Regions from separate parts of the Streptomyces sclerotialus genome, predicted to be linked through region 2. Evidence: riboswitches for the same ligand, from Rfam matches in the RefSeq annotation. Region 2 holds a riboswitch; each other region holds the start of a gene.

Region 1 (9,728 bases), 4.8 Mb from region 2:
GATCGGCGCGGCCGGCTGGACCCTGCTCGCACTGGGCCGCGGCGAGGAGGTGTCGGCGGCCTGGATGGTGGCCGCAGCGCTCGGTACGTACGCCATCGCCTACCGCTTCTACTCCCGCTTCATCGCCACACGCGTGCTGCGGGTCGACAAGACCCGCGCCACCCCGGCCGAGCGGCTGAACAACGGCATCGACTTCCACCCCACCGACCGCCGGGTCCTGCTCGGCCACCACTTCGCGGCCATCGCGGGCGCGGGCCCGCTGGTCGGACCGGTGCTCGCGGCACAGATGGGCTACCTCCCCGGCACGATCTGGATCATCGCCGGAGTGGTCTTCGCCGGTGCCGTGCAGGACATGGTGGTGCTCTTCTTCTCCACCCGGCGGGACGGCAAGTCACTGGGCCAGATGGCGCGCGAGGAGATCGGTCCGTTCGGCGGGGCCGCCGCGCTGCTCGCCGCCTTCGCCATCATGATCATCCTGCTCGGCGTGCTCGCGCTGGTGATCGTCAACGCGCTGGCCGCGTCGCCCTGGGGCACGTTCTCCATCGGCATGACGATCCCCATCGCCCTCCTCATGGGTGTCTACCTCCGCTTCCTCCGCCCCGGGCGGATCACCGAGGTCTCCCTCATCGGCATCGCCCTGCTGCTCCTCGCGCTCGTCGGCGGCCGCTGGGTCGCGGAGTCCTCCTGGGCCGACACCTTCACCCTCCAGCCGAAGACCCTGGTGATCTGGCTGGTCGCGTACGGCTTCATCGCCTCGGTGCTCCCCGTGTGGACCCTGCTCGCGCCCCGTGACTACCTCTCCACCTTCATGAAGATCGGCACGATCGGGCTGCTGGCCCTGGGCGTGGTGATCGCCCTGCCGACGCTGAAGATGGACGCGGTGACGGACTTCGCGAGCCGCGGCGACGGCCCGGTCTTCGCCGGCTCCCTCTTCCCGTTCGCCTTCATCACCATCGCCTGCGGTGCCCTGTCGGGCTTCCATGCGCTGATCTCCTCGGGCACCACGCCGAAGATGGTGCAGAAGGAGACCCAGATCCGGATGATCGGCTACGGCTCGATGCTGATGGAGTCCTTCGTCGCGGTGATGGCGCTGGTGGCCGCGTCCGTCATCGACCCCGGCCTGTACTTCGCGATGAACGCACCGGCGGGTGTCATCGGTGACACGGTCCAGTCCGCGTCCCAGGCGGTCGCCCAGTTCGGTTACGCCATCTCCCCCGACCAGCTGGCCGCGGCGGCCAAGGCCGTGGAGGAACAGACGCTGCTGTCCCGGACGGGTGGCGCGCCGACGCTGGCCGTCGGCGTCTCGGAGATCTTCTCCCAGGTGGTGGGCGGCGCCGGGATGAAGGCCTTCTGGTACCACTTCGCGATCATGTTCGAGGCGCTGTTCATCCTGACGGCGCTGGACGCGGGCACCCGGGTCGGCCGCTTCATGCTCCAGGACATGCTGGGCAACGCGTACCGGCCGTTCCGGGACATCAGCTGGAAGCCGGGGCTGATCCTCAGCAGCGCGGCCGTGGTCGGCCTGTGGGGGTACTTCCTCTGGGTGGGCGTCCATGAGCCGCTGGGCGGCATCAACCAGCTCTTCCCGATCTTCGGCATCTCCAACCAGCTGCTGGCGGCGGTCGCGCTGGCGGTGTGCACGACGCTGCTGGTGAAGTCCGGCCGGCTGAAGTGGGCGTGGGTCACGGGCGTCCCGCTGGCCTGGGACGCGGTGGTCACCCTGACGGCGAGCTGGCAGAAGGTGTTCTCGGGCGACCCGAAGGTGGGGTTCTTCACGCAGCGCGCGATCTACCAGGACGCGATCGACGCGGGGAAGGTGCTGCCGCCCGCGAAGTCGATGGACGACATGCACACGGTCGTCACCAACTCCACGGTGGACGGCGTGCTGTCGGCGGTGCTGGCCCTGCTGATCGTGGTGGTGATCGCCGACGCGGCCCGTATGTGCATACGCCATGTCCGCACACCGGACGCGACGCCGCTGAAGGAAGCACCGTACGTCGCTTCACGCATCGTGGCCCCCGCAGGGCTGATAGCCACACGGGAGGAGAAGGCGGAACTGGCCGCAGCCACAACCGGGGACGGCCACGAGGGGGCGCGGACATGACGGGCCCGGAGCGGGCCGCACGGATGACGGGGGCAGCGGGTACGGCTTGGGACGCGGACGATGCGCATACGGCCCGGGCGACGGACGCAGCGCGTGCCGCGTGGGCGGCGGACGTACCGCGTACGGCTCGGGAGACGAGGGGAGCGCGTATGGGAGAGGTGGCGCGGATGCCGGGCCGGAGGTCTCGGTGGGGGGCCGCGGTGGCGCGGTGGGGGCGCGGGGTGCGGTGGTACGTACGGGAGTTGACCGGTGAGTCGGCGTACGAGCGGTATGTCGGGCATCTCCGTCGACACGATCCCGACGCCCCGGTGCCCAGCCGCCGGGAGTTCGAACGCCGTCGCACGGACGCCCGGGAGGGCGACCCCCGCGCGGGCTTCCGCTGCTGCTGAGAGAGAGGGGGGTGCGGGGAGGGGGTGGGGAGGGGGCGGGGCGGGGGGGAGCCCCCCGAAGGCCCAGCTCCCAGCCCCCGGACGCCCCCCGCCCCCACCCCGAAGCCCCACCCGCACTCCACCCCCGAAGCCCTGCCCGCACCCCGCACTCCGCACCCCGCACCCCGCACCCCCATGCAACCCCGCCCGTCACCCTTCCCGGCCCGAACCGTGTCCGTACCGATATGCGGACAGTGGGTGACGTCAACTGCCCCTGGCGCTTAGATTTCCGGCCATTGCACAGATGATCGCCAGGGACGGAGTAGCGGATATGACAGAGCCAGCCGAAACACCCGGATCCGGGCCGATCGTCACGCCCACGCGTGTGGTGGCCGGCCTGTGCCTGCTCGCTCCGTTCGTGGCGATGCTGTGGGTGAGTTCGTACGCGAAGGTCGAACCGACCCTGATCGGCATCCCGTTCTTCTACTGGTACCAGATGCTGTGGGTGCTGATCTCGACGGCGCTGACGATGGTCGCGTACAAGCTCGTGCAGCGTGAGCAGCGTGCGCTGCGCGCCCGCAAGGACGGGGTGTCCGAGTGATGACCCTGGCAACAGAGACGCTCGGAGCGCAGGCTCCCGTCGGCCACGCCCTCGCGGCGGACGCGGCCGGCGGCGTGAACGGCATCGCGCTCGCCGTCTTCGTCTTCTTCTTCGTCGCCGTGACGATCATGGGCTTCCTGGCCGCGCGCTGGCGCAAGGCCGAGCAGTCCGACAACCTCGACGAGTGGGGCCTGGGCGGCCGTAGCTTCGGTACGTGGGTGACGTGGTTCCTGCTGGGCGGCGACCTCTACACGGCGTACACCTTCGTGGCGGTGCCCGCGGCGATCTACGCGGCAGGCGCTGCCGGCTTCTTCGCCGTGCCGTACACGATCCTCGTCTATCCGCTGATCTTCACGTTCCTGCCGCGGCTGTGGTCGGTGTCGCACAAGCACGGGTACGTCACCACCTCGGACTTCGTGCGCGGGCGCTTCGGTTCCAAGGCCCTGTCGCTGGCCGTGGCGCTCACCGGCATCCTCGCCACGATGCCGTACATCGCGCTGCAACTCGTGGGCATCCAGGCCGTTCTGGACGTGATGGGCGTCGGCGGCGGGGAGAACACGAACTGGTTCATCAAGGACCTGCCGCTGCTGATCGCCTTCGGCGTGCTGGCCGCTTACACCTACTCCTCCGGGCTGCGTGCGCCCGCGCTGATCGCGTTCGTCAAGGACGGTCTGATCTACCTCGTCATCGCCGTGGCGATCATCTACATCCCGATCGAGCTGGGCGGCTTCGAGCACATCTTCCACGTGGCGGGGGACGCCTTCGCGGAGACCAACCCGGCCACGGGCAAGCCGCGCGGAGAGCTGGCGAGCGGTCCGAACGCGCAGTGGGCGTACGCGACGCTGGCGCTCGGCTCGGCGCTGGCGCTGTTCATGTACCCGCACTCGATCACGGCGACGCTGTCCTCGCAGAACCGCAACGTGATCCGCCGCAACACCACCATCCTGCCGCTGTACTCCCTGATGCTCGGCCTCCTCGCGCTGCTGGGCTTCATGGCGATCGCGGCCGGCATCAAGGTGCAGAACGGGCAGCTGGCGATTCCACAGCTGTTCGAGAACATGTTCCCCGACTGGTTCACGGGCGTGGCGTTCGCCGCGATCGGTATCGGCGCGCTGGTGCCCGCGGCCATCATGTCGATCGCCGCGGCGAACCTCTTCACCCGCAACATCTACAAGGACTTCCTCAAGCCGGGCGCGACGCCCGCGCAGGAGCACAAGGTCGCCAAGCTGGTGTCGCTGCTGGTGAAGGTCGGCGCGCTGGCGTTCGTCCTGACGATGGACAAGACGGTGGCGATCAACTTCCAGCTGCTGGGCGGCATCTGGATCCTGCAGACCATGCCGTCGCTGGTCGGTGGCCTGTTCACCCGCTGGTTCCACCGCTGGGCGCTGCTCGCCGGCTGGGCGGTCGGCATGGTGTACGGCACGGTCGCGGCGTACGGCGTGGCGAGCCCGACGCAGAAGCACTTCGGCGGCTCGAACGCGGAGATTCCCGGTATCGGCGAGATCGGCTACATCGGCCTGACCGCGTTCGTGCTGAACGCGCTGGTCACGGTGGTGCTGACGGTGGTCCTGCGGGCCGTGAAGGCGCCGGCCGGGGTCGACGAGACCTCGCCGGAGGACTACACGGCGGACGCCGGTGACAAGGGCGTGCAGGTGGAGCTGCCGCCGGCCACGGCGGGATCCGCCCACTGACCCCGCCTGTGTGCGTGAGGCCGACGGGCCGCCGGTGGAAACCGGCGGCCCGTTGTCGTTGCCCGGCTGCACCACGGCCGCCCTGCCAGGGCACCCGCGGGCCGTGACCATCCGTACGTACCGCGGCACGCAGAGCAGTACACACAGCAGTACACACAGCAGTACACACAGCAGTACGCACAGCAGTACGCACAGCAGTACGCACAGCAGCACGGCGACACAAGATATGGGATTGGTCGCGAGGGGCGACACAAGATGTATGCTCGTCCTCGCTGTCGCCGCAGGGGAATCCGGTGCGAATCCGGAACTGTCCCGCAACGGTGTGCTGAGTGGGTATCTGCGCACTCAGCAAGTCCGATGACCTGCCGACGGTACGCCCGTAGCCGTCCCGGTGCGGGCGTCGAGACGTCCGGGCTCCGTGGGTTGGGCCGGTGGACGCTGCGTGGTGTGCCCGCGTGCCCGGCAAGGCGTCCGGCGCGGCTGCCCGTACGCCTCCGTCACCCCTCCTCCGGCGCCGGCCGAGTGAGGAGAGCACAAGGTGACCATCGCGCCCGCGGAGTCAGCACAACAGGCGCAGTCAGCACAACAGGCCCAGTCGGCACAGGAGGCCCGGCCGGCGCCCGCGCAAGGCCACGACGGCCCCGGCGCGGCCCTGCTGCGCACCCTGACCGACCTCACCGCTGACCTGCCGGCCACCGACCCGGGCAAGGTCGCCGCGGCCGCGCTGCGCGGCCGGCACGCCGGCTCGGACGAGGCGGAGCTGCGGGAGCTGGCGATGGAGGCCGCCGCCGGTCTGATCGGTGACGAGCCGCAGTACTCCAAGCTGGCCGCGCGGCTGCTGACGGCCGCGATCGCCGAGGAGGCCGCGAGCCAGGGCGCGACGGGGTTCGCCGCGTCGGTCGCCACGGGCCACCGTGAGGGCCTGATCGCCGACTCCACGGCCGCGTTCGTGAGCACGCACGCCGCCGCGCTGGACGCGCTGGTCGACGAGGCGCTCACGGACGGCGCCGACGACCGGTTCGGCTACTTCGGCCTGCGCACGGTGTACTCGCGTTATCTGCTGCGTCACCCGATCACCCGGAAGGTCATCGAGACGCCGCAGCACTTCCTGCTGCGGGTGGCGTGCGGCCTGGCCGAGGACCGCTCCGCGCGGGCGCTCGCGGACGTCGCCGAGCTGTACGGGCTGACCAGCACCCTTTCGTACCTCCCCTCCTCCCCCACGCTGTTCAACTCCGGCACCCGTCATCCGCAGATGTCCTCCTGCTATCTGCTGGACTCGCCGCTGGACGAGCTGGACTCGATCTACGACCGGTACCACCAGGTCGCGCGGCTCTCGAAGCACGCCGGCGGCATCGGTCTGTCGTACTCCCGGGTGCGTGCCCGCGGTTCGCTGATCCGCGGCACGAACGGGCACTCCAACGGCATCGTGCCGTTCCTGCGGACGCTCGACGCGTCGGTCGCCGCGGTGAACCAGGGCGGTCGTCGCAAGGGCGCGGCCTGCGTGTACCTGGAGACCTGGCACGCGGACATCGAGGAGTTCCTGGAGCTGCGGGACAACACGGGTGAGGAGGCGCGGCGGACGCACAACCTGAACATCGCGCACTGGATCCCGGACGAGTTCATGCGCCGGGTCGAGGCCGACCAGGACTGGTCGCTGTTCTCGCCGGTGGACGCGCCGGAGCTGGTGGATCTGTACGGCGCGGAGTTCGACGCCGCGTACCGGAAGGCGGAGGCCGCGGGGAAGGCCGTCAAGGCGGTGCCGGCCCGGACGCTGTACGCGCGGATGATGCGGACGCTGGCGCAGACCGGCAACGGCTGGATGACCTTCAAGGACGCCGCCAACCGCACCGCGAACCAGACGGCGGAGCCGGGCAGAGTCGTGCACTCCTCGAACCTGTGCACGGAGATCCTGGAGGTCACGGACGACGGCGAGACGGCCGTGTGCAACCTCGGGTCGGTCAACCTCGCGGCGCACCTCCGCGACGAGGCCGCCGGCTGGGAGGAGGCGATGGACTGGGCGAAGCTGGACGCCACGGTCCGTACGGCCGTGACCTTCCTCGACCGCGTGGTGGACATCAACTTCTACCCGACCGAGCAGGCCGGCGCGTCCAACTCGCGCTGGCGTCCGGTGGGCCTGGGCCTGATGGGGCTCCAGGACGTCTTCTTCCGGCTGCGGCTGGCGTTCGACTCGCCCGAGGCGCGTGAGCTGTCCACCCGGATCTCCGAGCGGATCATGCTCGCGGCGTACGAGGCCTCCGCGGACCTCGCGGAGCGGCACGGGCCGCACCCGAACTGGTCCGCGACGCGCACGGCTCGCGGTGTGCTGCACCCCGATCACTACCCGAACGCCGAGCCGCGCTGGGCGGACCGCTGGGCCGCGCTGCGCGCCCGTATCGCGGAGACGGGCATGCGGAATTCGCTGCTCCTCGCGATCGCGCCGACCGCGACCATCGCGTCCATCGCCGGCGTGTACGAGTGCATCGAGCCGCAGGTCTCCAACCTCTTCAAGCGCGAGACGCTGAGCGGGGAGTTCTTGCAGGTCAACGCGTATCTGGTGGAGGACCTGAAGAAGGCGGGCAGCTGGGACGCGCGGACCCGTGAGGCGCTGCGCGAGGGCAACGGCTCCGTGCAGGACGTGCCGTGGATCCCCGAGGAGATCCGCGCGCTGTACCGCACCGCCTGGGAGATCCCGCAGCGCGCGCTGATCGACATGGCCGCCGACCGCACGCCGTACCTGGACCAGAGCCAGTCCCTGAACCTGTTCATGGCGGCGCCGACCATCGGCAAGCTCAGCTCGATGTACGCGTACGCCTGGAAGCGCGGCATCAAGACCACGTACTACCTGCGGTCGCGTCCGGCGACCCGGATCGCGCGCGCGGCGTCAGCCGCTGATGTCAGCGCCGCGCGCGGTACGGGCGCCACCGCCACCGCCACCGTCCCCCAGCAGGCGGCCGATCCGGAAGCGATCGCCTGCTCCCTGGAAAACCCCGAGTCCTGCGAGGCCTGCCAGTAATGCCCAATCCGTCGCCCGACCACCACTCCGCAACGACGGCGCTGCGCGCCGTCGCCCCCACCACCGGAACCGCCGCCGCACAGACGCACACGGCCGCCCCCGGAGCCGTGAAGAACCTCCTCGACCCGGGCTTCGAGCTGACCCTGCGCCCCATGCGGTACCCGGACTTCTACGACCGCTACCGCGACGCGATCAAGAACACCTGGACCGTGGAGGAGGTCGACCTCCACTCCGACGTGGCCGACCTCGCCAAGCTGTCGCCGGGCGAGCAGCACCTGATCGGCCGGTTGGTGGCGTTCTTCGCGACCGGCGACTCGATCGTGGCGAACAACCTGGTGCTGACGCTCTACAAGCACATCAACTCCCCCGAGGCGCGGCTGTATCTGAGCCGTCAGCTGTTCGAGGAGGCCGTACACGTCCAGTTCTACCTGACGCTGCTGGACACCTATCTGCCCGATCCGGACGACCGCGCCGCCGCGTTCGCCGCCGTCGAGAACATCCCCTCCATCCGCGAGAAGGCGCAGTTCTGCTTCAAGTGGATGGACTCGGTGGAGGAGATCGACCGGCTGGAGACCAAGGCCGACCGGCGCCGTTTCCTGCTGAACCTGATCTGCTTCGCGGCGTGCATCGAGGGGCTGTTCTTCTACGGCGCGTTCGCGTACGTGTACTGGTTCCGCTCGCGCGGTCTGCTGCACGGGCTCGCGACCGGCACGAACTGGGTCTTCCGCGACGAGAGCTGCCACATGGACTTCGCGTTCGCCGTGGTGGACACCGTGCGCGAGGAGGAGCCCGAGCTGTTCGACGCGGAGCTGGAGCAGCAGGTCACCGACATGCTCAAGGAGGCCGTGGAGGCCGAGCTGCAGTTCGGCCGTGACCTGTGCGGGGACGGCCTGCCGGGCATGAACACCGACTCGATGCGCGAGTACCTGCAGTGCGTCGCCGACCAGCGGCTGCGGCGCCTCGGCTTCGCGCCGGTGTACGGCTCGGAGAACCCGTTCTCCTTCATGGAGCTGCAGAACGTCCAGGAGCTGACGAACTTCTTCGAGCGCCGGGCCTCCGCGTACCAGGTCGCCGTCGAGGGCTCGGTCGCCTTCGACGACGACTTCTAGGAGCCCGGCCTTCCAGAAGTCCGGCGCTCCAGAAGTCCAACGACGTCCCGTGGTGGGTCCATGGACACACCACGGGACACGGGCCATGGTGCGACTCTCCGATGAGAGGTGGCCATGGCCAGCAGCAGACCTTTGATCACCGGGCTCGCCGGCACCGTTCTCGCGGTGCTCGCCGCGCTCCTCCCCGCCGGCGGTGCCACCGCCGCCGGTCCCCCGGGCGCGGCCCCCGACGTGCTCCCCTCCCTCCGCCAGTGGGACGCCGCGCCGGGTGGGGTCCGGCTCGCCGCGCGCCCGCTGATCGTCCTGGAGCACGCCGACGCCCGTACGGAGCGGGACGCCCGCCGGTTCGCGGGCGAGCTGGCGGAGCGCAGCGGCACGCGTCCCGCGGTCAGCAGCCGCCCCGCGCGCCCCGGCGACCTCGTGCTCCGCCAGGACGCCGAGCTGCAGGGCGAGTGGGGTGAGGAGGGATATCGGCTGACGTCCGGGGACCGGCTCACCGTCACGGCCGCGACCGCCACCGGCGTCTTCTGCGGGACGCGTACCGCGCTGCAGTTGCTCGGCGACCGGACCGCGCCGCGCGGCTCCGCCACCGACGTCCCCTCGTACCGCGAGCGCGGCGTCGGCGTCTGTGCCTGCTACCTCCACGTGTCCGTGGAGTGGTTCGAGCGGCTGCTGCGCGCCATGGCGTACCGCAAGCGGCTCGCGCCGGGCACCGGCGGCCTGGCGGCGTTCGCGCGTTCCGGCAGCGCCACCTGGACGCTGAGCGCCACGTCCGACGGGTACTACACGGTGCGCTCGGCGCAGGGTGCGGGCTGTCCGGAGGACCGGCGGGACAGGCTGCA
Region 2 (9,728 bases):
TCCCCGACCGCGCCGCGCTGAAGTGCGCTCCCGGTGGTGCCCGCCGGGAGCGATGTTCGAGGAGTTTTTTGTGCAGGCCGCACATGCCGGTACCGAAACGGCGAGCCGGAAGCCGCTCACGGCTGAGGAGATAACGGTCACCGACCCCAAAGTGACGAGACGGGCGATCGGCGCCGCGGCGGTAGGGAACATCACCGAGTGGTTCGACTTCGGTGTCTTCGCCAACCTGACTCCGGTTCTCACCGCGGTCTTCTTCGCCGGTGCCGGTGAGACGGTCGGCACCATCGGCACTCTGGGCCTGTTCGCCGTCGCCTTTCTGGTCCGCCCGCTCGGCGGCATGTTCTTCGGCCCGCTCGGCGACCGCATCGGCCGCACCAAGGTGCTCTCCCTCACCGTCATCATGATGGCCATCGGCACCTTCGCCATCGCCTTCATCCCCAGCTACGAGACCTGGGGCGCCGCCGCTCCCCTGCTGATGCTGCTCGCCCGCCTCGTCCAGGGCTTCTCCACCGGCGGCGAATACGGCGGGGCGATGACCTTCATCTCCGAGTACGCCCCCGACAAGAAGCGCGGATTCCTCGGCAGCTGGCTGGAGTTCGGCACGCTGACCGGTTATCTGCTCGGTGGCGTGGCCGGCCTGGTCATCCAGCTCCCCGGCGTGATGTCCCATGAGGATCTGCTCTCCTGGGGCTGGCGCATTCCGTTCCTGATCTCCGGGCCGATCGGCATCATCGGGCTCTACCTCCGCCTGAAGCTGGAGGACACCCCCGCGTTCCAGGCCGCCGTCGCGGAGACCAAGGGGCGCGAGGGCAACCAGACCCTCAAGGAAATCCGGAAGATCTTCTCCAATTACTGGCGGCCGATGCTGATCTGCATGGGCCTGGTGCTCGTCTTCAACGTCACCAATTACATGCTCACCACGTACATGCTGGAGTACATCGGCAAGTTCGCGCCCGCGGTGAACGCCACCTGGGCGCAGCTCCTGGAAATCGCCGTCCTGGCGCTGGGCATGGTGCTCATCACCTTCGTCGGCCGGCTCTCGGACCGCATCGGCCGCAAGCCGGTGATGTACTTCGGCTGCGCGATGCTGATCGTGCTCGGCGTGCCGTCGGTTTTGCTGATCCAGCAGAACACCCTGCTGTCCGTCTTCCTCGGCCTGGCGCTGATGTCGCTGATGCTGCTCTGCTTCAACAGCACCATCCCGTCCACGCTGCCCGCGCTCTTCCCCACCGAAATCCGTTACGGCGGCCTCTCGATCGCCTTCAACATCTCCGTCTCGCTCTTCGGCGGCACCACGGCCTTCTTCAACGCGCTGCTGGTGGAAGGCACCGGGGACATCAATGTGCCCGGCTACTACCTCATGGCCGCCGGCGCCATCGGTGCCGTCGCCTGCTGGTTCGCGGCGGAATCCGCCGGCCGGCCGCTGCCCGGCTCGGCGCCCGCGGTGGAGTCACGGGAAGAGGCCCGCGAACTGGCCCTCGCGGGCAGCGGCACGCGCGCCTAGTCAGCCGCGGTCCACCCGCCGCAGCCGCGCCGAGAGGTGGTGTTGCAGCGGCTGCCCGACCGCCGCGAGGTCGTGGCCGAAGTCGAGCGTGTCCTCGCCGGTCAGCGTGTAGCGGCGGCGGGTGGCGCTGACCTCTTTGGCGGTGGGTGTGAGCGCCACCTGATGGGTGGCGAGGTCGACCGTGCCGTCGCCCGCCCGGCCCACCAGGATCTCCGTGATCCCGGTGGGCTGAGTGATCAGTGCCTCCACCCGCCCCTCGGGCTGCAGCCGCCACCAGCCGCTCTCCCGGGCCGCGGGGCGCAGCGGCGCGCCGTCGCCGTCGAGCAGCCAGGCCCGGGCCTCGTAGTGGAGGAAGGGCCGGCCGTCGTGGCTGAAGGTGACCTCCTGCGCGTACGCGAAGTCCTCGGCGAGCGTCGGATACCCGCCGCTCCCCCGCCCGGTCCAGGTGCCCAGCAGCCCGGTCAGGGGCGCGAGCAGTGCGTGCGGCGCGGGTGCCTCGTCCGGTCCGAGGGCGTCGGGGTACGGGAGGTTCCGGACGGGTCCGGTCATGAGGTGCGCTCCTGGGTCGTGTCGAGTCCGCTGCCGGGTGGCAGCCTAGGGCGTGTCCGGGGCGTCCGCGTGACCTGCGACATCCCGGCTCCGGTGATCGGCGACGTACGGTGGCACCGGGGGCGGCGGCCGTACGCTGGGGTCCGTGCATATCTGTTTCGTCTGCAGCGGCAACATCTGCCGGTCCCCCTCGGCCGCGCTGGTCTTCGCCGAGCATCTGCGCCGGGCGGGGCTGGACGGCGCGGTACGGGTCAGCAGCGCCGGCATCGGTCCCTGGCACGCCGGTGAACCCGTCGACGAACGGGCCGGCGAGGTGCTGGCCCGGCACGGCTACCCGACCCGGCACGTCGCGGCCCAGGTCGGTGCCGAGCATCTGGACGCCGAACCTGTTCCTGGCGATGGACCGGAGCCATGAGAAGGCGCTGCGCCGGCTGGTGCCGGAGCCGTCCCGGGTCCGGCTGCTGCGGTCCTTCGACCCGCAGGCGTCCGGCGGGCTGGAAGTGCCCGACCCGTACTACGGCGGCCCGGAGGGATTCGACGAGGTGCTGGCCATGATCGAAGCTGCCGTGCCCGGCCTGCTCGCCTGGGTGCGCGAGCGTCTGGACGACGCATGACCGCGGGTGGTGAGGGCCCGGGAGCCGTGGCGGCCCGGCTCACCGGGCGGCCGGTGGCGGGCGAGCGGCGGGTGTCCTCCGCGCTCGCCGAGGTCACGCTCGACGGCGGACGGACGGTGATGGTCAAGCGCGGTGACGGCGCCGGCGCGGTGCGGGCCGAGGCCGCCGGGCTGCGCTGGCTGGCCGGGGCCGACGCGGTCCGCGTCCCGGCGGTGCACGGCCAGGAGGGGCGCTGGCTGGTGACCGACCACGTGGCGTCCGGCCGGCCGAGCGCAGCGGCAGCGGCCGCGCTCGGCCGGGAGCTGGCCGCCCTGCACGCCGCCGGCGCGCCCGCGTTCGGCGCCCCGCCCCCCGATGGCCCGCGGGACGCCACCATCGGACTGGCGCCCATGCGCAACGTCCCCGGCACCGACTGGCCACTCTGGTACGGCGAGCACCGGGTGCTGCCCTACCTGCGCCGAGCGGTCGACGACGGCACGGTACGCCCCGCCGAGGCCACCGTGATCGAGCAAGTGGTGGACCGGCTGCCCGAACTGGCGGGCCCGGCGGAGCCGCCCGCCCGCCTCCACGGCGACCTGTGGAACGGCAACGTGCTTTGGGGTGCCGACGGCCACGCCTGGCTGATCGACCCGGCCGCGCACGGCGGTCACCGCGAGACCGACCTGGCCATGCTGCACCTGTTCGGCTGCCCCGGCCTGGACCGGGTCCTGGCGGGCTACCAGGAAGCGGCGCCGCTGGCCGACGGCTGGGCCGACCGCATCGGCCTGCACCAGCTGTTCCCCTTGCTGGTGCACGCGGTGCTCTTCGGCCGCGGCTACGCCGAGCAGGCCCTCGCGGTGTCCCGGGCCGCCCTGGCCCGCTGACCCACCACGCATACCGGTACGACGCCTTCCGGCCGGGGACGCGAGGACCGCGCTCCCGACCGTGACCGCTTGTCACCGCCCTCATGTGGGCATTACTGTCACCACGCCTTGGTGAACGGGAATTCCGGTGTGATGCCGGTGCGGCCCTCGCCACTGTGATCGGGAAGTCCGGCTCCGGCCCTCGCGGGCAGCCACTGGGTCCTCGGACCCGGGAAGGCGGAGCACGGGCGGTGGTACCCGTAAGCCAGGAGACCGGCCAAGGCGCGTCAACCATCCACGAGGTGCTGGAGAGGGTCTGCTGAGCCATGCACATTGCCGAGGGTTTCCTGCCTCCGGCGCACGCCGTCGCCTGGGGCGTCGCGTCCGCGCCGTTCGTCGTCCACGGAGTCCGCTCCCTCACCCGTGAAGTCAGAGCACATCCCGAGAGCACGCTGCTGCTCGGTGCGTCGGGAGCCTTCACGTTCGTCCTGTCCGCGCTGAAGCTGCCCTCGGTGACGGGCAGCTGCTCCCATCCCACCGGTACCGGGCTGGGCGCCATCCTGTTCCGGCCCCCGATCATGGCGGTGCTCGGCACCATCACCCTGCTCTTCCAGGCGCTGCTGCTCGCGCACGGCGGCCTGACCACCCTGGGTGCCAACGTCTTCTCCATGGCGATCGTCGGCCCCTGGGCCGGTTACGCCGTCTACCGGCTGCTGCGGCGGTACGACGTACCGCTGATGGTCACGGTGTTCTTCGGCGCTTTCGTCGCCGACCTGTCCACCTACTGCGTCACCAGCGTTCAGCTGGCGCTCGCGTTCCCCGACCCGGGCAGCGGATTCCTGGGAGCGCTCGGCAAGTTCGGCGCCATCTTCGCCGTCACCCAGATCCCGCTCGCGGTGAGCGAGGGGCTGCTCACCGTGCTGGTGATGCGCCTGCTGGTGCAGTCCAGCAAGGGGGAACTCACCCGGCTGGGCGTGCTGCTGACCGGCAAGCAGAACCAGGCCGGGGTCGAGGAGGTGGCCCGATGAAGCGGAACACCAAGATCAACGCACTGCTGCTGCTCGCCGTGGCCGCACTCGCCGTACTGCCCCTGGCCCTCGGCCTCGGTGACCACAAGAAGGAGCCGTTCACGGGCGCCGACGCCGAGGCGGAAACGGCGATCACCGAGATCGAGCCGGACTACGAGCCGTGGTTCTCACCGCTGTACGAACCGCCGTCCGGCGAGATCGAGTCCGCGCTCTTCGCCCTCCAGGCGGCCCTCGGCGCGGGTGTCCTCGCCTACTACTTCGGCCTGCGCAAGGGCCGCCGCCAGGGCGAGTCGCGGGCACTGGCCCGGCGGGACGCCACGGTCGCCGGCCAGGACGCCACGCGTCCCGAGGGCGCCCCGGACGCGTCCGACGACGAAGGGGCCTGAGCCCCGTGCTGCCGATCGACGCGACGGCGCACAGCAGCCGCTGGCGCCGCCGCCATCCCGTGGACAAGGCCGTACTCGGGCTGGGTCTGACCGTCCTCGCGATCTCGCTGCCACCGTGGCCGGGCGCGGCCCTGGTGCTGCTGACGGCGCTCGGCGTACTGCTGGGCCCGGCGGGCGTGCCCGTCCGCCGGCTGTGGCGTGCCTACCGGGTGCCGCTGGGCTTCTGCGTGACCGGTGCGCTGACCCTGCTCGTCCAGATCGGCGGGCCCGACGGGTTCGTCACCCTGGCCGACGGCGGCCCGGCCCGCGCCGGAGGCCTGCTGCTGCGTACGTCGGCCGCCTCCCTCGGCGTGCTCCTGTTCGCCTTCACCACCCCGATGTCCGATCTGCTGCCGCGACTGGTGAAGGCCGGGGTGCCCGCAGCGGTCGTGGACGTCGCCCTGGTGACGTACCGCATGAGCTTCCTGCTCCTGGACTCCGTACGCCGTATCCGGGAGGCCCAGGCCGCCCGGCTCGGGCACACCACGCGGGCCGCCACGTGGCGCTCGCTGGGCGGCCTCGGCGCCACCGCTTTCGTGCGGGCCTTCGACCGGGCGGCACGTCTCCAGACCGGGCTCGCCGGGCGCGGTTACGACGGCACCCTGCGCGTACTGGTGCCCGAGGCCCGGGTCTCCGTCCGCTTCACGGCAGTCAGCGCCGCACTCCTCGCGGGCCTGGCCGCCCTCACCTTCGTCCTGGAAAGGCCGCTGTCATGAGCGCCCCCGTACCGGTCGCCCTGCGGGGCGCGTCCTACGCGTACGAGGACGGCCCGCTCGTACTCAGCGATCTCGACTTCGAGGTGCCCGAGGGCCGTGCGCTGGCGCTGCTCGGCCGCAACGGCAGCGGCAAGACCACGCTGATGCGGCTGCTCAGCGGTGGACTGCGGCCGCGCACCGGCCGGTTGACCGTCGACGGGCAGCCGGTCGGTTACGACCGCAAGGGGCTCACCCGGCTGCGGACGACCGTCCAGCTGGTGGTGCAGGACCCGGACGACCAGCTGTTCGCCGCTTCCGTCGCCCAGGACGTGTCGTTCGGGGCGCTGAACCTCGGCCTGTCCGATGCCGAGGCACGGGCCCGCGTCGAGGAGGCGCTCGCCGCCCTGGACATCACCGCGCTGGCCGACCGGCCCACCCACCTGCTCTCCTACGGGCAGCGCAAGCGGACCGCCATCGCGGGCGCGGTCGTGATGCGGCCCCGCGTCCTGATCCTCGACGAACCGACGGCGGGGCTCGACCCGGACGGCCAGGAACGGCTGCTCGCCACCCTTGGCCGACTGCGCGCGTCCGGCACCACCGTGGTGATGGCCACGCACGACGTCGACCTCGCCCTGCGCTGGGCCGACGACGCGGCCCTGCTGACGCCCTCCGGAGCGCACACCGGGCCCGTCGCGGCCATGCTGGCCCGCACCGATCTCCTGCACCAGGCGGGCCTGCGGCTCCCGTGGGGCGTCGCCGCCGCTCATCTGCTCCGCAGCCAGGGCCTGTTGACCGACACGGCACCCGGCCCCCGTACGCCGGACGAACTGGCCGCTGTGGCGGCTGCCCTCGCCACTCCCCCGATACCGGCCGACGACTGACGGCTGAGGACCAGGTGGCACCCCGCGCCGTCTTCACGAGGCGGTCGGTGCGGCCCGGCTCTGGAGGTGGGTGAGGAGTCGTTCGACGGATGGCATGAGGCGTGGTCCCGCCGCGGTGGCCAGGACGGCGGCGGCCACGCCCGCGAGGGCCACGGGCCCCAGTGGGGTACAGCCGAAGAAGTGGCTGAGGCCGGGTGTCTGTACGACGGCCATCAGGGCGGCGGCGGAGCCCAGGGTGGTCGCCCACAGCAGGGGGCTGCGGTGGCGGCCGGTGAGGGTCTGGGTGAGCTGGGAGCCGACGACACCGCACAGGGCCATGGTGCTGGTACGGCGCATGGTGCCAGGGGTGAAACGGCCGACCAGCCACGCGACGGTGGCACCCAGCGCGGTCACGACGCCCCGCTGGCGGATCTGGCGCAGCAGCGGAGCGCCCAGTGCACCGGTACCGACCGGCGCGCTGCCCGGCGTGGTGGATTCCTCGGCGTTCCGGTCGTCCGGTGGTGTCACGGCCACGGCCATCGCGGGGAACATGTCCGTCAGCAGATTGACGAGCAGGAGCTGACGGGTGGACAGCGGCGACGCCCCGGAGACCAGGGTGCCGAGCACGGTGAAACCGACCTCACCGGCGTTGCCTCCGATCAGGATGCTGATGGCGTCCGCGACGCTGCGCCACAGGGCCCGCCCTTCCCGCACGGCCTCGACCAGTACGGACAGGTCCGGGTCGGTCAGGACCAGGTCGGCGGCGTTTCGGGCGGCGGCCGAGCCACGGGCCGCGAGTCCGACACCGACATGGGCGGCGCGGATGGCCGCGGCGTCGTTGGCGCCGTCGCCGACCATCGCGACGACCTTGCCCGCGGCCCGCAAGGCCTCGACCACCTGGAGCTTCTGTTCCGGAGCGACGCGGGCGACGACCCCCGCGTCGCGCAGGAGGCGGGCGCGGCCCGCCCGGTCGGCGGCCGCGAGCTCTTCACCGGTGACGACACCGGTGTCGTCCGGCCAGCCCAGTGCGACGGCGATCGCGCGCGCGGTGTGGGGGTGGTCGCCGGTCAGCATGACCGGCTTCAGCCCGGCGTCCCGCAGTTCTTCGATCATGGGGGCCGAGCCCGGCCGCGGGGCATCGGCGAGTGCGACGAATCCCGCGAACTGCAGTTTCGCCAGTGGTTCGTTGACGAGTTCGTCGGGGTCGTGGCCGGTGGTGAGGGTACGGGCGGCGACGGCGAGCACGCGCAGTCCCGCGCCGGCGAGCGAGTGGGCCCACTCGGCCGCCTCCGCCGGCAGGTCCTCGCAGGCGTCCAGGACGGTTTCGGGGGCTCCCTTGACCACGAGCAGCGCATCCCCGGCCCCGGATTCGCCGACGGCAGCGGTGTAGCCGCGGCTCGCCTCGAAGGGCAGGCCGGCCTTGGCCGTCCAGTCGGGGTCGGCCGGGGCGGCGGCCAGGACGGCTTCGTCGGTGGCGTGCGCCTGCCGCCCCGCGGTGTCCTCGGCCTCCTGCGGACAGGCCCGGCCCGCCAGCCGCAGGACGTCGACGGCATCGTCCTCGTCCGGCTCGCACACGGTCCCGTCGGCGGTGACGAGCCGGGCCACGCGCAGCTGGTTCTCGGTCAGCGTGCCGGTCTTGTCGAAACACACCGTGTCCACCCGCCCGAGGGCCTCCAGGGCACGGGGAGTACGTACCAGGATGCCGCGCCGGGTCAGGCGCCGGGCGGCCGCCATCTGCGCCACGGTGGCCACCAGCGGAAGCCCCTCGGGGACGGCCGCGACCGCGACGGCCACACCACCGCCGACGGCCTCGCGGATCGGGCGGCCCCGGAGCAGGGCGAGCCCGGTGACCGCGGCCCCGCCCGCGAAGGTGAGCGGCAACGCCTTGCCGGTGAGTTCCTTCAGCCGGCCCTGCACACCGGCGGCCGGCGGGGTGCGGGAAGCGAGGGTGACGGCCCGGCCGGCTTCGGTGTGCTCCCCCGTGTCCACCACGACGGCGGTGGCCTGCCCGGCGACCACCGTGGTGCCCTCGAAGACCATGCACCGGCGGTCGGCGATGGCCGCCTGCGGGGTCGCGGTGATCTGTTTGGTGGTGGGCAGCGACTCGCCGGTCAGGGCGGACTCGTCGACCTCCAGGCCGGTCAGTTCCAGCAGGCGCGCATCCGCGGGCACCACGTCGCCCACGTCCAGCTTGATCAGGTCGCCCGGTACCAGCCGTGCCGCGTCGACCGTGGCCGGCGCGTCGTCGTCACGGCTGTCGGCGCGCCGCGCCTGCTGCTTCTGGCCCTTGGCCAGTGCGGTCAGGGCCTGTTCGGCGCGCTGCCGCTGGACGCCGCCGACGAGCGCGTTCATGCCCATCGCGCCGACGACGAGGACCGCGTCGACGGCCGACCCCACGATGGCGGAGGCCGCCGCGCCGACCGCGAGGACGGGGGTGAGCGGGTCGTCCAGTTCGGCCCGTACCGCGTTGGCGAGCCGTACCGACCACCGGGCCGGTGCGAGGACCGGATGGCCCGTCACCCGTGCGGCCGCGCCACGCGTCGTCGTCACCGCGCGTGCCAGCGGCGTGGGTGCGCCGGGGCGGCTTTCCTGCAGCCGGGCCTCGGCCTCTTCGGGCTCCAGGGCGTGCCACGGTACGCGGGGCCGCGGCCGCGGGGCCGCTGCGGCGGCCACGCCGAGGGCCGCCCGCCAGCCCGTCAGGAGCGCGCCCAGGGCCGCGGCGTTGACCGGGCCGTGCTGCGCGCCGGTGAGGAAGGAGAGCCCGCGCCGTTGGGCGCCGGTGGCGACCAGCAGGCCGGAGAGCGCCGCGCCCGCCCGGGCGAGTATCTGCGACTGCCGGCCCACGGAGCGTGCCGCGGGCACGGCCCGCAACAGCCGCCACACGTCCTTCAGCCCGCCGAAGGCCAGGACGTCCGCTTCCCACACGACGGCGCTGTCGTCGTCGGTGAGGGCCACCGCCACGTCGCTGCTCAGCAACCCCGCCAGCAGCTCCTCGTCCTCGTCCTGGACCGCTGTCCCCGGCTGCGCGCCGGCCGTACCGTGCGGGGCCGGTACGCGTGCGACGGTCAGGATCGCGTGCCCGTCGGCCTGGCGGCTCCGTACGTGGTCCACCAGCGGGCGGTCGGCGGAGACGACTTCGTCGGCCAGGGCGGCGAAGTCGGCCAGCGCCGGGTCGTCCACCACGATGGTGTACTGGTCGGCCTGCCGGGCC
Region 3 (9,728 bases), 3.8 Mb from region 2:
CGGCCGGGGATCGGGGGAGGTTCCCCGGCCGGGAGGGCGTCACCAGACCAGGGCGTCGGCCGGGTTGTCCTGCCAGTACGTCACCTGGGCGACGGCGGGCTGGATGAACACCGGGCCACCCTTGACGGTGACGGGCTCGAGGGCGGTGTCCTTGGCCACGGCAACCTCGATCCTGCCGGTCTTGAAGCCCTTCTCCGGCGAGTCGGCGGCGGAGAGCGTGAGACCCGCGTAGGCCTTCTCGCCAGGGGCGAGGGTGACCACGGCCTGCGGCTGGGAGTCCTCGACGACCGGCGTGACCGCCTGCTGGTCCTTGTGGAGCCGCAGGAGCGGGTAGGTCTCGGCGGAGAAGTCGCAGGTCTTCTTCGAGGTGTTGGTGGCCGTGATCAGGACGTGGTTGATCGGACGGCTGACCGTGCCGGCCTCCAGCTTCAGCGCCGACGCGGTGCAGGGCGCGATCCTGGCGGCGGGCGCCGGGCGGGCGGTCTGCGCCAGGGCCGGGCCGGCGGCCGCTGCCAGGGCGCCGACGGCGAGGAGCGAGGCGACGGCGGCCTTGACGGTCTTCTTCGGCATGGTGATTCCCCCGTGTTCGGTGTCTGCGGTACCTGATGGGTGGCTGTGGTGCTGCGTACCGGGCCGGTCCGCCCGGTACGACATCCACTCTGTCCGGTGGCGCTATTGGTCCGCTAACGTCCGGCTAACGCCTCCTATCCACCCCCAAATGCGACGAAGCCGGGCAGCTGTCGAGCAGCCACCCGGCTCCGTACGTACGCGGCGGTCGCGGCGGACACGGCGGACACGGCGGGCCGGACGCGAGCACCCGGTCACCGATCGGTCACCGATCGCCGGTCACCGGTTACCAGTCGCCGGTCACCAGGCCCCGGCGGGTCACATCGTCGAGACGTCGATCACGAAGCGGTAGCGGACGTCGCTCGCCTGCACCCGCCGGTAGGCGTCGTTGATCTCCTCGGCGGAGATCACCTCGATCTGCGCGCCGATGCCGTGCGCCGCGCAGAAGTCCAGCATCTCCTGGGTCTCGGGGATACCGCCGATGGACGAGCCGGCCATCGCCCGGTTGTTCTGGATCAGCGAGAAGGGCGGTACGCGGAGCGGCTGCTCGGGCGCGCCGACCTGGACCAGCGTGCCGTTCGTGCGGAGCAGGCCCAGGTAGGCGCCCAGGTCCAGGTCCGCCGAGACGGTGTTGATGATCAGGTCGAAGCTGTTGGCCAGCTCCTCGAAGGTGGCCGCGTCGGAGGTGGCGCGGTAGTCGGAGGCGCCCAGCTTCAGGCCGTCCTCCTTCTTGCGCAGCGACTGGCTGAGGACGGTCACCTCGGCGCCCTTGGCGCGGGCGATCTGCACGGCCATGTGGCCGAGGCCGCCGAGCCCGACGACCGCGACCTTCTTGCCGGGGGCCGCGCCCCAGCGGGCGAGCGGCGAGTACACGGTGATGCCGGCGCACAGCAGGGGCGCGGCCACGTCCAGCGCGAGGCCGTCGGGGATGCGGACGGCGAAGTCCTCGGTGACCACCACGTGGGTGGAGTAGCCGCCGTAGGTGGGCTCGCCGTCGCGGCCCGTGGCGTTGTACGTCATCACGGGGCCGAGCGCGCCGGTGCAGTGCTGCTCGAATCCGGCCTTGCAGTTGTCGCACTCCCGGCAGGAGTCGACCATGCAGCCGACGCCGACCCGGTCGCCCACCTGGTGGCGGGTGACCTCCGGGCCGACCGCGGCGACCACGCCGGCGATCTCGTGGCCCGGGACCATCGGGAAGGTGCCCGGACCCCAGTCCGAGTCGACCTGGTGGATGTCGGAGTGGCAGATCCCCGCGTACTTGATCTCGATGAGGATGTCGTGCGCGCCGAGCTCACGGCGCGGAATGGTGGTGCGCTCCAGGGGTGCCTTGGGCGCGGGTGCTGCATACGCGGTGACAGAGGTGTGTGTCATGACATCGAGCCTGCGTGAGGAGCAGAAGCGGAGCCAGACCCCCCGTTTACGTACGAACGCCGTTGGTACCAATGGCAGTGTCACCTTCGCGACCTGCGGTTTCGCAGAGTTGTCCACAGGCCACCACGGGTTGTCGGCCGGACGCGGATACTGGCCATATGGACCAGCGCACCGAATTGAGCGAGTTTCTGCGCACCCGCCGCGCACGCCTGCAGCCCGAGGACGTGGGACTGCCGCGGCACGGCGGGCGGCGCCGGGTGCCGGGGCTGCGGAGGGAGGAGCTGGCGCAGCTGGCTGGAGTGAGCGTGGCGTACTACGTACGCCTGGAGCAGGGCCACGGGGAGAACGTCTCCACCGCCGTCCTCGACGCCATATCCGGCGCGCTCCGGCTCAACAGCGCGGAGCGGGCGCACCTCAACCACCTGGTCAAGCCGAAGGCCAAGCGCTCGCGCGGCGCCGGGCGCCCGCAGCGGGTGCGGCCCGCGCTGCAGCAGCTGCTGGACGCGATGGAGGGCATACCGGCGTACGTCGCGGGCCGCCGCCTGGACGTCATCGGGTGGAACCGCATGGCGTGCGCGCTGCTCGGGGACTACGCCGCGATGCCGCCGGAGCGGCGCAACATCGCCCGGCAGGTCTTCCTGGACCCCGAGTCCCGGGACCTCTTCGTCGACTGGGACAGCAAGGCCGCCGACATCGTCGCCTTTCTGCGGATGGACGCGGGCTGTCACCCCGACGATCCTCAGCTCGCCTCGCTGATCGGGGAGCTGTCGGTCAAGAGCGAGGAGTTCCGGCAGCTCTGGGCCGCGCACGACGTGCAGGACAAGGGGTTCGGTGTGAAGCGGCTGCACCACCCGGTGGTCGGCCCGCTGACGCTGTCGTACGAGACGCTGCGGCTGCCCGCCGACCCGGACCAGCAGCTGATCGTCTACAACGCGGAGCCCGGTTCGGCCTCGGCGGAGTCGCTGCGGCTGCTCGGGAGCTGGGCAGCGGAGGGGCCGGCGGACCGGGCCCCGGTGAGCGAGGACACCGCCGAGCGACAGGACGCGGGGGGCTGAGCCGGGCACGCAGCGCGGGGAGGGCGGGGGTGGGGGGTGGGGGGGAAGGGGGCCCCCGGAGAACAGCGGGGTTAGAGTGACCCGGCCGTGGTGTTCGGGAAGACCGGTGAAGACCTTCGGGTCCGATTCCGGAGCGGCCCTCGCCACTGTGATCGGGGAGTTTCCGACCCTTCCCGCGCGCCGGGTGACCTGTGCGCGTGGGGGCCACTGTCCGCCGGGCGCGGACGGGAAGGCCGGGCCGGACGCGCCCTCCTCCGGCTCTCGGCGAGAAGCGTCTCGACGAGCACGGAGGTACCCCGTAAGCCAGGAGACCGGCCACGGCATCTCACGAACGGATTCCACGAGGTGCTGGAGCGTGACGGCCGCATGACCGTGCCCACTCATACCCCCACAACCCCCACGCCCCCCGAGCTGCGGCAGTTCCGCTGGCAGCGGCGGGACACGGTCCGCACGGCCGGTCTGCTGGCCGTCATAGCCGGCTTGCACGTCATCGCCTTCGGCGTGCTGCTCCTGCTGGTGGTGCCGAACCACTACACGATCGGCACCCAGGTCTACGGCGTCGGCCTCGGCGTCACCGCGTACACCCTCGGCATGCGGCACGCCTTCGACGCCGATCACATCGCCGCGATCGACAACACCACCCGCAAGCTCATGGCCGACGGGAAGCGGCCGGTGTCGGTGGGCTTCTGGTTCGCGCTGGGGCACTCCAGCGTGGTCGTCGTGATGGCCGCCCTGGTGGCGGGCGGCGCGGCGATCGCGGGGACGCTGCTGGACGACGGTTCCCGCACGCACCAGGTGCTCGGCACGGTCGGCACCACCGTCTCCGGCGGGTTCCTGTACCTCATCGCGGCCCTGAACCTCGTCGCGCTGGCCGGCATCTGGCGGGTGTTCCGGTCCATGCGGGCCGGGACGTACGACGAGGCCGAGCTGGAGCGGCAGCTGGACTCGCGCGGCTTCATGAACCGCGTACTGGGCCGCTTCACCAAGTCGATCTCCCGCCCGGGGCAGATGTACCCGCTCGGCTTCCTCTTCGGCCTCGGCTTCGACACCGCGACCGAGGTCACGCTGATGGTGATGGCCGGCAGCGGGGCCGCAACAGGTCTGCCCTGGTACGCGATCCTGTGCCTGCCACTGCTGTTCGCGGCCGGCATGAGCCTGTTCGACACGCTCGACGGCACGTTCATGAACTTCGCCTACCAGTGGGCGTTCGCCAACCCGGTGCGCAAGGTCTACTACAACCTCACCATCACCGGGCTGTCGATCGTGGTGGCCTTCTTCATCGGCACCATCGAGCTGGTGAGCGTGCTGCACGACAAGCTCGGGCTCACGGACGCGGTCACCGACTGGATCTCCGGGCTGAACCTGGACAACGTCGGTTATCTCATCGTCGGCATCTTCGTCGTCGTCTGGGCGGCGGCGATCGCCTACTGGCGGCTGTCCGGGGTCGAGCAGCGCTGGGCGGCCCGGGCGGCGGCCACCCCCGAAGCCTGAACCGCGGCCGGCCCCAGGCCCGCCGGCCCCCGGGCGGCCGGCTACTTGCCGGCCGCCTTCTTGGCCGCCCGCTTCATCTCCTGCTTGTAGGCGCGGACCTCGGCGAGGGATGCGGGGCCCGTGATGTCGGCCACCGAGCGGCGGGCGTCCTCCTCGCCGTACGGGCCGGCTGCCTCGCGCCAGCCCTCGGGGCGCACGCCGAACTGCTTGCCGAGGAGGGCCAGGAAGATCTGGGCCTTCTGCTTGCCGAAGCCGGGCAGCTCGTTGAGGCGTTTCAGCAGCTCGGCGCCGCTCCCGGCGTCCCGCCAGACCGCTTCCGCGTCGCCGTCGTAGTGCTCGACGAGGTACTGGCACAGCTGCTGCACCCGTTTGGCCATGGACCGCGGGTAGCGGTGCACGGCCGGCTTGCGGGCCAGCAGCTCCTCGAAAGCCTCCGGGTCCTGGGCCGCGATCGCGTGCGCGTCCAGGTCGTCGCCGTCCATCCGCCGGGCGATGGTGTACGGGCCGGTGAACGCCCACTCCATCGGGACCTGCTGGTCCAGCAGCATGCCCACCAGAGCGGCGAGCGGACTGCGACCGAGCAGTTCGTCGGCTTCCTCCTGCTGCGCGACCCGCATCCTCACGTTCATGTTCCGATGATCCCTTCCGGCGCCGTGCACCGCATATCCGGGCAAGCGTTTTCGTGCGACGATCCCGTCCATGCCGACACTGAGCGAACTGATCCCTGCCGATGCCGTGCGGCTGGACGTGACGGTGGCGGACTGGCGGGAGGCGGTGCGGGCGGCCGGTGACCTGATGGTCGCGACGGGTGCCGCCACCGGCGAGTACACCACGGAAATGATCGAGAACGTCGAGGAGAACGGGCCGTACATCGTCATCGCTCCCGGTTTCGCCTTCGCGCACGCCCGCCCCTCGCCTGCGGTACTGGAGACCGGTATGTCGTGGGTGCGGCTGGCCGAGCCGGTGGAGTTCGGTCACGAGTCGAACGATCCGGTGAGCCTGGTCGTCGGGCTCGCGGCGCGGGACTCCGGGGCGCACACCGAGGCGATGGCCGCGCTGGCGAGGTTGCTGGGTGACCCGGAGACCGAGCGGGCGCTGCGCGCGGCGCGGACACCGGAGGCGCTGCGCGCGGTACTGGCAGGACCGGAAACCCCCGAGCGGCCCTCGCCGTCAGCGGAGACGCCGGAGTACGAGGCGGAGCCCGGACGGTCGCCGGGGCCCGGACGGTCGCAGGAGCCCGGACGGTCGCAGGGACCCGGACGGTCGGCGGAGACCGGCCAGTCGCCGGAGCGGCAGTCGGCCGGCGGCAGCACCTCCGTGCACAAGATCCTCACCGTCTGCGGCAACGGCCTGGGCACCAGCCTCTTCCTGAAGAACACCCTGGAGCAGGTGCTCGACCGCTGGGGCTGGTCGAAGTACGTCAGCGTCGAGGCGACCGACACCATCTCCGCGAAGGGCAAGGCGGGCGAGGCCGTCGCCATCCTCACCTCGGGCGAGATCGCCAGGACGCTCGGCGATGTCGGCGTCCCCGTGAAGGTCGTCGAGAACTTCACCAGTACGGGTGAGGTCGACCGCATCCTCCGCGACACCTACGACGTCCAGTAACGAAGGGTGCTTCTTTCATGCACTGGCTCGTGTCGATCGCCGAGTTCCTCGTCAACGAGGTCCTCAGCCAGCCGGCGTATCTGGTCGGCCTGATCACGGCCACCGGCCTGATCGCCCTGAAGAAGTCCGCCGGGCAGATCGTCGGCGGCGCCATCAAGGCCACGCTGGGCTTCCTGCTGATCGGGGCCGGCGCCGACCTGGTCGTCGCGGCCCTCGCTCCGCTGGGCGAGATGATCCAGGGCGCGACCGGCGCGCACGGCGTGATCCCGACCAACGAGGCGATCGTCGGCATCGCACAGGCGCAGTTCGGCGCCCGGGTGGCCTGGCTGATGATCGTCGGCTTCGGGGTCAGTCTGCTGCTGGCCCGTTTCACCCCGCTCCGGTACGTCTTCCTGACCGGCCACCACATGCTGTTCATGGCCACCCTGCTGACGGTGGTGCTGGCCACCGCGAAGCAGTCCTCCGTGGTGGTGGTGCTGGTCGGCGGCGTGCTGCTCGGCATCCTGCTGGTCGCCATGCCGGCCTTCGCGCACCCGTGGACCAAGCGCGTCACCGGTGACAACACCATCGCCGTCGGCCACTTCGGCACCGCCGGGTACATCGCGGCGGGCGCGACCGGGCAGCTGGTCGGCAGGCGCAGCCGCAGCACGGAGGACATGAAGCTGCCCGAGGGGCTGCGCTTCCTGCGTGACTCGATGGTGGCCACGGCGCTGTCCATGGTCCTGATCTACGTGATCCTGGCGGTCCTCTTCCTGGCCAAGGCGGGCCGGGTCACCGCGTTCAAGGCCTTCGCGACCGACGGCGGGGCGGTGGCCACCGGCCTCGGCAACTACCTCATGCAGTCCGTCATGCAGGGCCTGCAGTTCGGCATCGCGGTCGCGGTCATCCTGTTCGGCGTGCGGACGATCCTCGGCGAGCTGGTCCCGGCGTTCCAGGGCATCGCCAAGAAGGTCGTGCCCGGTGCGGTGCCCTCCCTGGACGCGCCGATCGTCTTCCCGTACGCCCAGAACGCCGTCCTCATCGGCTTCCTCTGCAGCTTCCTCGGCGGTCTGGTCAGCCTCGGGCTGCTCTCCGCGCTCTTCCACCCGTGGTTCGGCCTGGCGCTGGTCCTGCCGGGGCTGGTGCCGCACTTCTTCACCGGTGGCGCGGCCGGCGTGTACGGGAACGCGACGGGCGGCCGGCGCGGCGCGGCCCTCGGTGCCTTCGTCAACGGTGTCCTGATCACTTTCCTGCCCGCGCTGCTCCTGAAGGTGCTCGGCGCGTTCGGCGAGGAGAACACCACCTTCGGCGACGCCGACTTCGGCTGGTTCGGCGCGTTGATCGGCAACGCGGCCGAGGTGGGCGGTGCCGGTGCCGTCGTGCTGATGCTGGCCGTCGGTGCGGTGGTGCTGGCCGGTGCCGTGCTGGTGCAGAGGCGGGTGGTGGAGACCGGCTGGGACCCGGGCGCCCGCCGGGACGCCGTGCTGCCCCGTGCCGCGGTGCCCGCCGAGGCGGCTCCGGTCGCCACGGCCGGTTACCCGAAGATCGCCCCGCCGGCCGGGGCGCCCACTCCGCCCCCGCCGCCGGAGACCGGCTGACCGTGCCCGGCCGGGGCGCCCGCCCCGCACCGCCGCCGGAGACCGGCTGATGCGCGCCGGGAGGCCGGTGCCCGTGACTCACGCGGAGGGCTGCCGGTTCGGTGGCCGGATGAGGAGCATCATCGCGTCGTCGCGGGAGCCGGTGTCCCGGTAGCGCGCCAGGTCGGCTTCGAGGGCGTCCAGGACGACGGTCGGCTCGCGGCCGCAGAGGGACGTGAGGCGTTCGGCGAGCGGATAGAACTCGCCGTCCGGGTTGCGGCATTCGGCCACCCCGTCCGTGCACAGCAGCAGCCAGTCGCCGGGCGCCGGGTGGACGACCGCGGTGGGGCACCGGTCCTCCACCATCCGCATCAGCCCCAGCGGGGCCGTCGCGTCCAGCCCGGAGAGCCAGGAAGCGCGGCCGCCGCGTACCAGGAGGGGCGGCGGATGGCCGCAGCTGAGCAGCTCGACCCGGCCGTCGTCGTACACGTTGATCAGCAGCGCGGTGACGAAGCCGTCGTGGTGGTGGATGCGGGTGACGGAGGTGTCCATGCGCAGCGCGATGCCCGCCAGGCTGGCCTCGTGGTGCGCGAGCTCCCGCCAGATGTGCAGGGTCTCGGCTGCCGTCGCGACCACGTCCAGCCCTTTGCCCGACACGTCGCCGATGAGCAGCCGTACGCCGAAGGGGGTGCGCTCGGCGCCGCAGATGTCCCCGCCGACCGTGGCGCCGGGGGTGGCCGCCAGATACCGCGCGTCCAGCCGGACCCCGCCCACCGACTCGGGCGGCCGGGGCAGCACCGCCGCCTGGGTCACCTGGGCGAGCCGGCCGAGCCGGGCGATCTTGGTCTCCTGGCGGCGGCTGCGGCGGGCGGCGGTACGGACCAGCGCGGTCACCGCCAGCACGCCGGCCAGCGCCGCGACCACGTTCACCGGTCGGGCTCCCCAGCCCAGCACCCCGACGCCCGCGAGCGCGGCGGCCCCGGCGGCCGGCACGGCGCGCATGCTCGGCCGGCCGATCGCGGGCAGTGCGGCGACGGCGGGCATCAGGGGGAGGAGGAACAGTTCGAGGTCCAGCGTCCGTCCCAGCGTGGCGCACAGGGCGGCCAGCAACAGCGGAAACGTTCCTCGAAGCAGCCTCAGGCGTGTGCCGGGCGGTGGTGCGGCCGGTACGCCGGTGTGGGCGCGTCCGGCCGGAGGAAGCTTCGGCATGACAAGGCCTGCCCGCTGGCTGCGCTGAAGTCGAACAGCCTAGTGACCGGACGATGCACAGGGTGTGCATATCGCGAATTCTCTCGGAAAGAAGCACGTCGCAGAAGTGCACCGGTGATCAGGAACTGGACACTCCGGAAGCTCCGCGGGCCGCGCGGCCGGCTCAGGAATGGCGCAGCGACCATGTCAGGAAGCGGTTCACGAACTCGCGTTCCTCGCCCGACCGGCCCAGCTGCTGCCGCCCGTACGCCCGGGTGGCGCGCGGCATCCGGAAGGCGGTGCCCCCGGTTTCCGGCACCGGCTCGATCAGCGACTGCCGCGACAGTCCGGTGAGGGCCCCGGCGAGCGGGCCGGCCGGCAGCAGGCCGTCGCCGCACACCTCCAGTACGTGCGCGAGCTCGAAGCCGCCGGGGAAGACGCTGCACCGTGCCCAGAGCAGCCGCTCGTCGGCGGTGCAGAGCCGGCGGCTCCAGCTGAGCGAGTCGCGCAGCGTCCGGTGGCGGCCGGGCAGACCGGGGACGGTGGCGGGCAGGTCGAGGATGTTCTCGGCCCGGGCGAAGCAGGAGAGGACGTCGTCGGCCGGGGAGTGGGCCAGGCGGCCCGCCGCGATCAGTACGGCGAGCGGCAGGCCGTCCAGCAGCGCGCAGATGCGCCGGACCGTGCCGGGCGCCGTCTCCCCCCGGGCGCCCAGCTGCCGGGCGTACGCGGTGAACAGCCCGGCCGCGACTTCCGGCGGGACGGGGGGCAGCGGGTACCGTCCGGGAGTCTCCAGCGGGATGCGGCTGGTGGCCAGTACGTGCAGGCCGGGGCAGGCGTCGACCAGTTCGGCGAAGATCTCGGTGCACGGTCCGGCCAGGCGTTCGCAGGTGTCCAC

Evidence for each region. A riboswitch is a leader RNA that binds a small molecule or an ion and turns the genes downstream of it on or off. The one in region 2 is predicted to bind cobalamin.
Region 1: another riboswitch for cobalamin. It lies ahead of AAC944_RS24225 (ribonucleoside-diphosphate reductase subunit alpha); the one in region 2 lies ahead of AAC944_RS02875 (energy-coupling factor ABC transporter permease).
Region 3: another riboswitch for cobalamin. It lies ahead of nicT (Nickel transporter NicT); the one in region 2 lies ahead of AAC944_RS02875 (energy-coupling factor ABC transporter permease).

Annotation. Positions count from the first base shown of each region.
Region 1 is NZ_JBFOHP010000002.1:5,443,746-5,453,473, reverse strand. Features, by position in the region: gene AAC944_RS24245 (carbon starvation CstA family protein) at 1-2,104, shown strand, start outside; gene AAC944_RS24240 (YbdD/YjiX family protein) at 2,272-2,493, shown strand; gene AAC944_RS24235 (DUF3311 domain-containing protein) at 2,804-3,073, shown strand; gene mctP (monocarboxylate uptake permease MctP) at 3,148-4,764, shown strand; cobalamin riboswitch at 5,018-5,148, shown strand; gene AAC944_RS24225 (ribonucleoside-diphosphate reductase subunit alpha) at 5,303-7,777, shown strand; gene AAC944_RS24220 (ribonucleotide-diphosphate reductase subunit beta) at 7,777-8,886, shown strand; gene AAC944_RS24215 (glycoside hydrolase family 20 zincin-like fold domain-containing protein) at 9,001-9,728, shown strand, end outside.
Region 2 is NZ_JBFOHP010000002.1:603,451-613,178, forward strand. Features, by position in the region: gene AAC944_RS02855 (MFS transporter) at 71-1,504, shown strand; gene AAC944_RS02860 (heme-binding beta-barrel domain-containing protein) at 1,505-2,053, opposite strand; partial or broken gene AAC944_RS02865 (low molecular weight protein-tyrosine-phosphatase) at 2,199-2,667, shown strand; gene AAC944_RS02870 (fructosamine kinase family protein) at 2,664-3,530, shown strand; cobalamin riboswitch at 3,623-3,805, shown strand; gene AAC944_RS02875 (energy-coupling factor ABC transporter permease) at 3,836-4,537, shown strand; gene AAC944_RS02880 (energy-coupling factor ABC transporter substrate-binding protein) at 4,534-4,923, shown strand; gene cbiQ (cobalt ECF transporter T component CbiQ) at 4,929-5,678, shown strand; gene AAC944_RS02890 (energy-coupling factor ABC transporter ATP-binding protein) at 5,675-6,538, shown strand; gene AAC944_RS02895 (cation-translocating P-type ATPase) at 6,572-9,728, opposite strand, start outside.
Region 3 is NZ_JBFOHP010000002.1:4,435,868-4,445,595, forward strand. Features, by position in the region: gene AAC944_RS19730 (DUF4232 domain-containing protein) at 40-570, opposite strand; gene AAC944_RS19735 (NAD(P)-dependent alcohol dehydrogenase) at 886-1,938, opposite strand; gene AAC944_RS19740 (helix-turn-helix domain-containing protein) at 2,097-2,993, shown strand; cobalamin riboswitch at 3,065-3,327, shown strand; gene nicT (Nickel transporter NicT) at 3,360-4,484, shown strand; gene AAC944_RS19750 (HhH-GPD-type base excision DNA repair protein) at 4,526-5,113, opposite strand; gene AAC944_RS19755 (PTS sugar transporter subunit IIAB) at 5,184-6,089, shown strand; gene ulaA (PTS ascorbate transporter subunit IIC) at 6,107-7,666, shown strand; gene AAC944_RS19765 (PP2C family protein-serine/threonine phosphatase) at 7,745-8,755, opposite strand; gene AAC944_RS19770 (ATP-binding protein) at 9,018-9,728, opposite strand, start outside.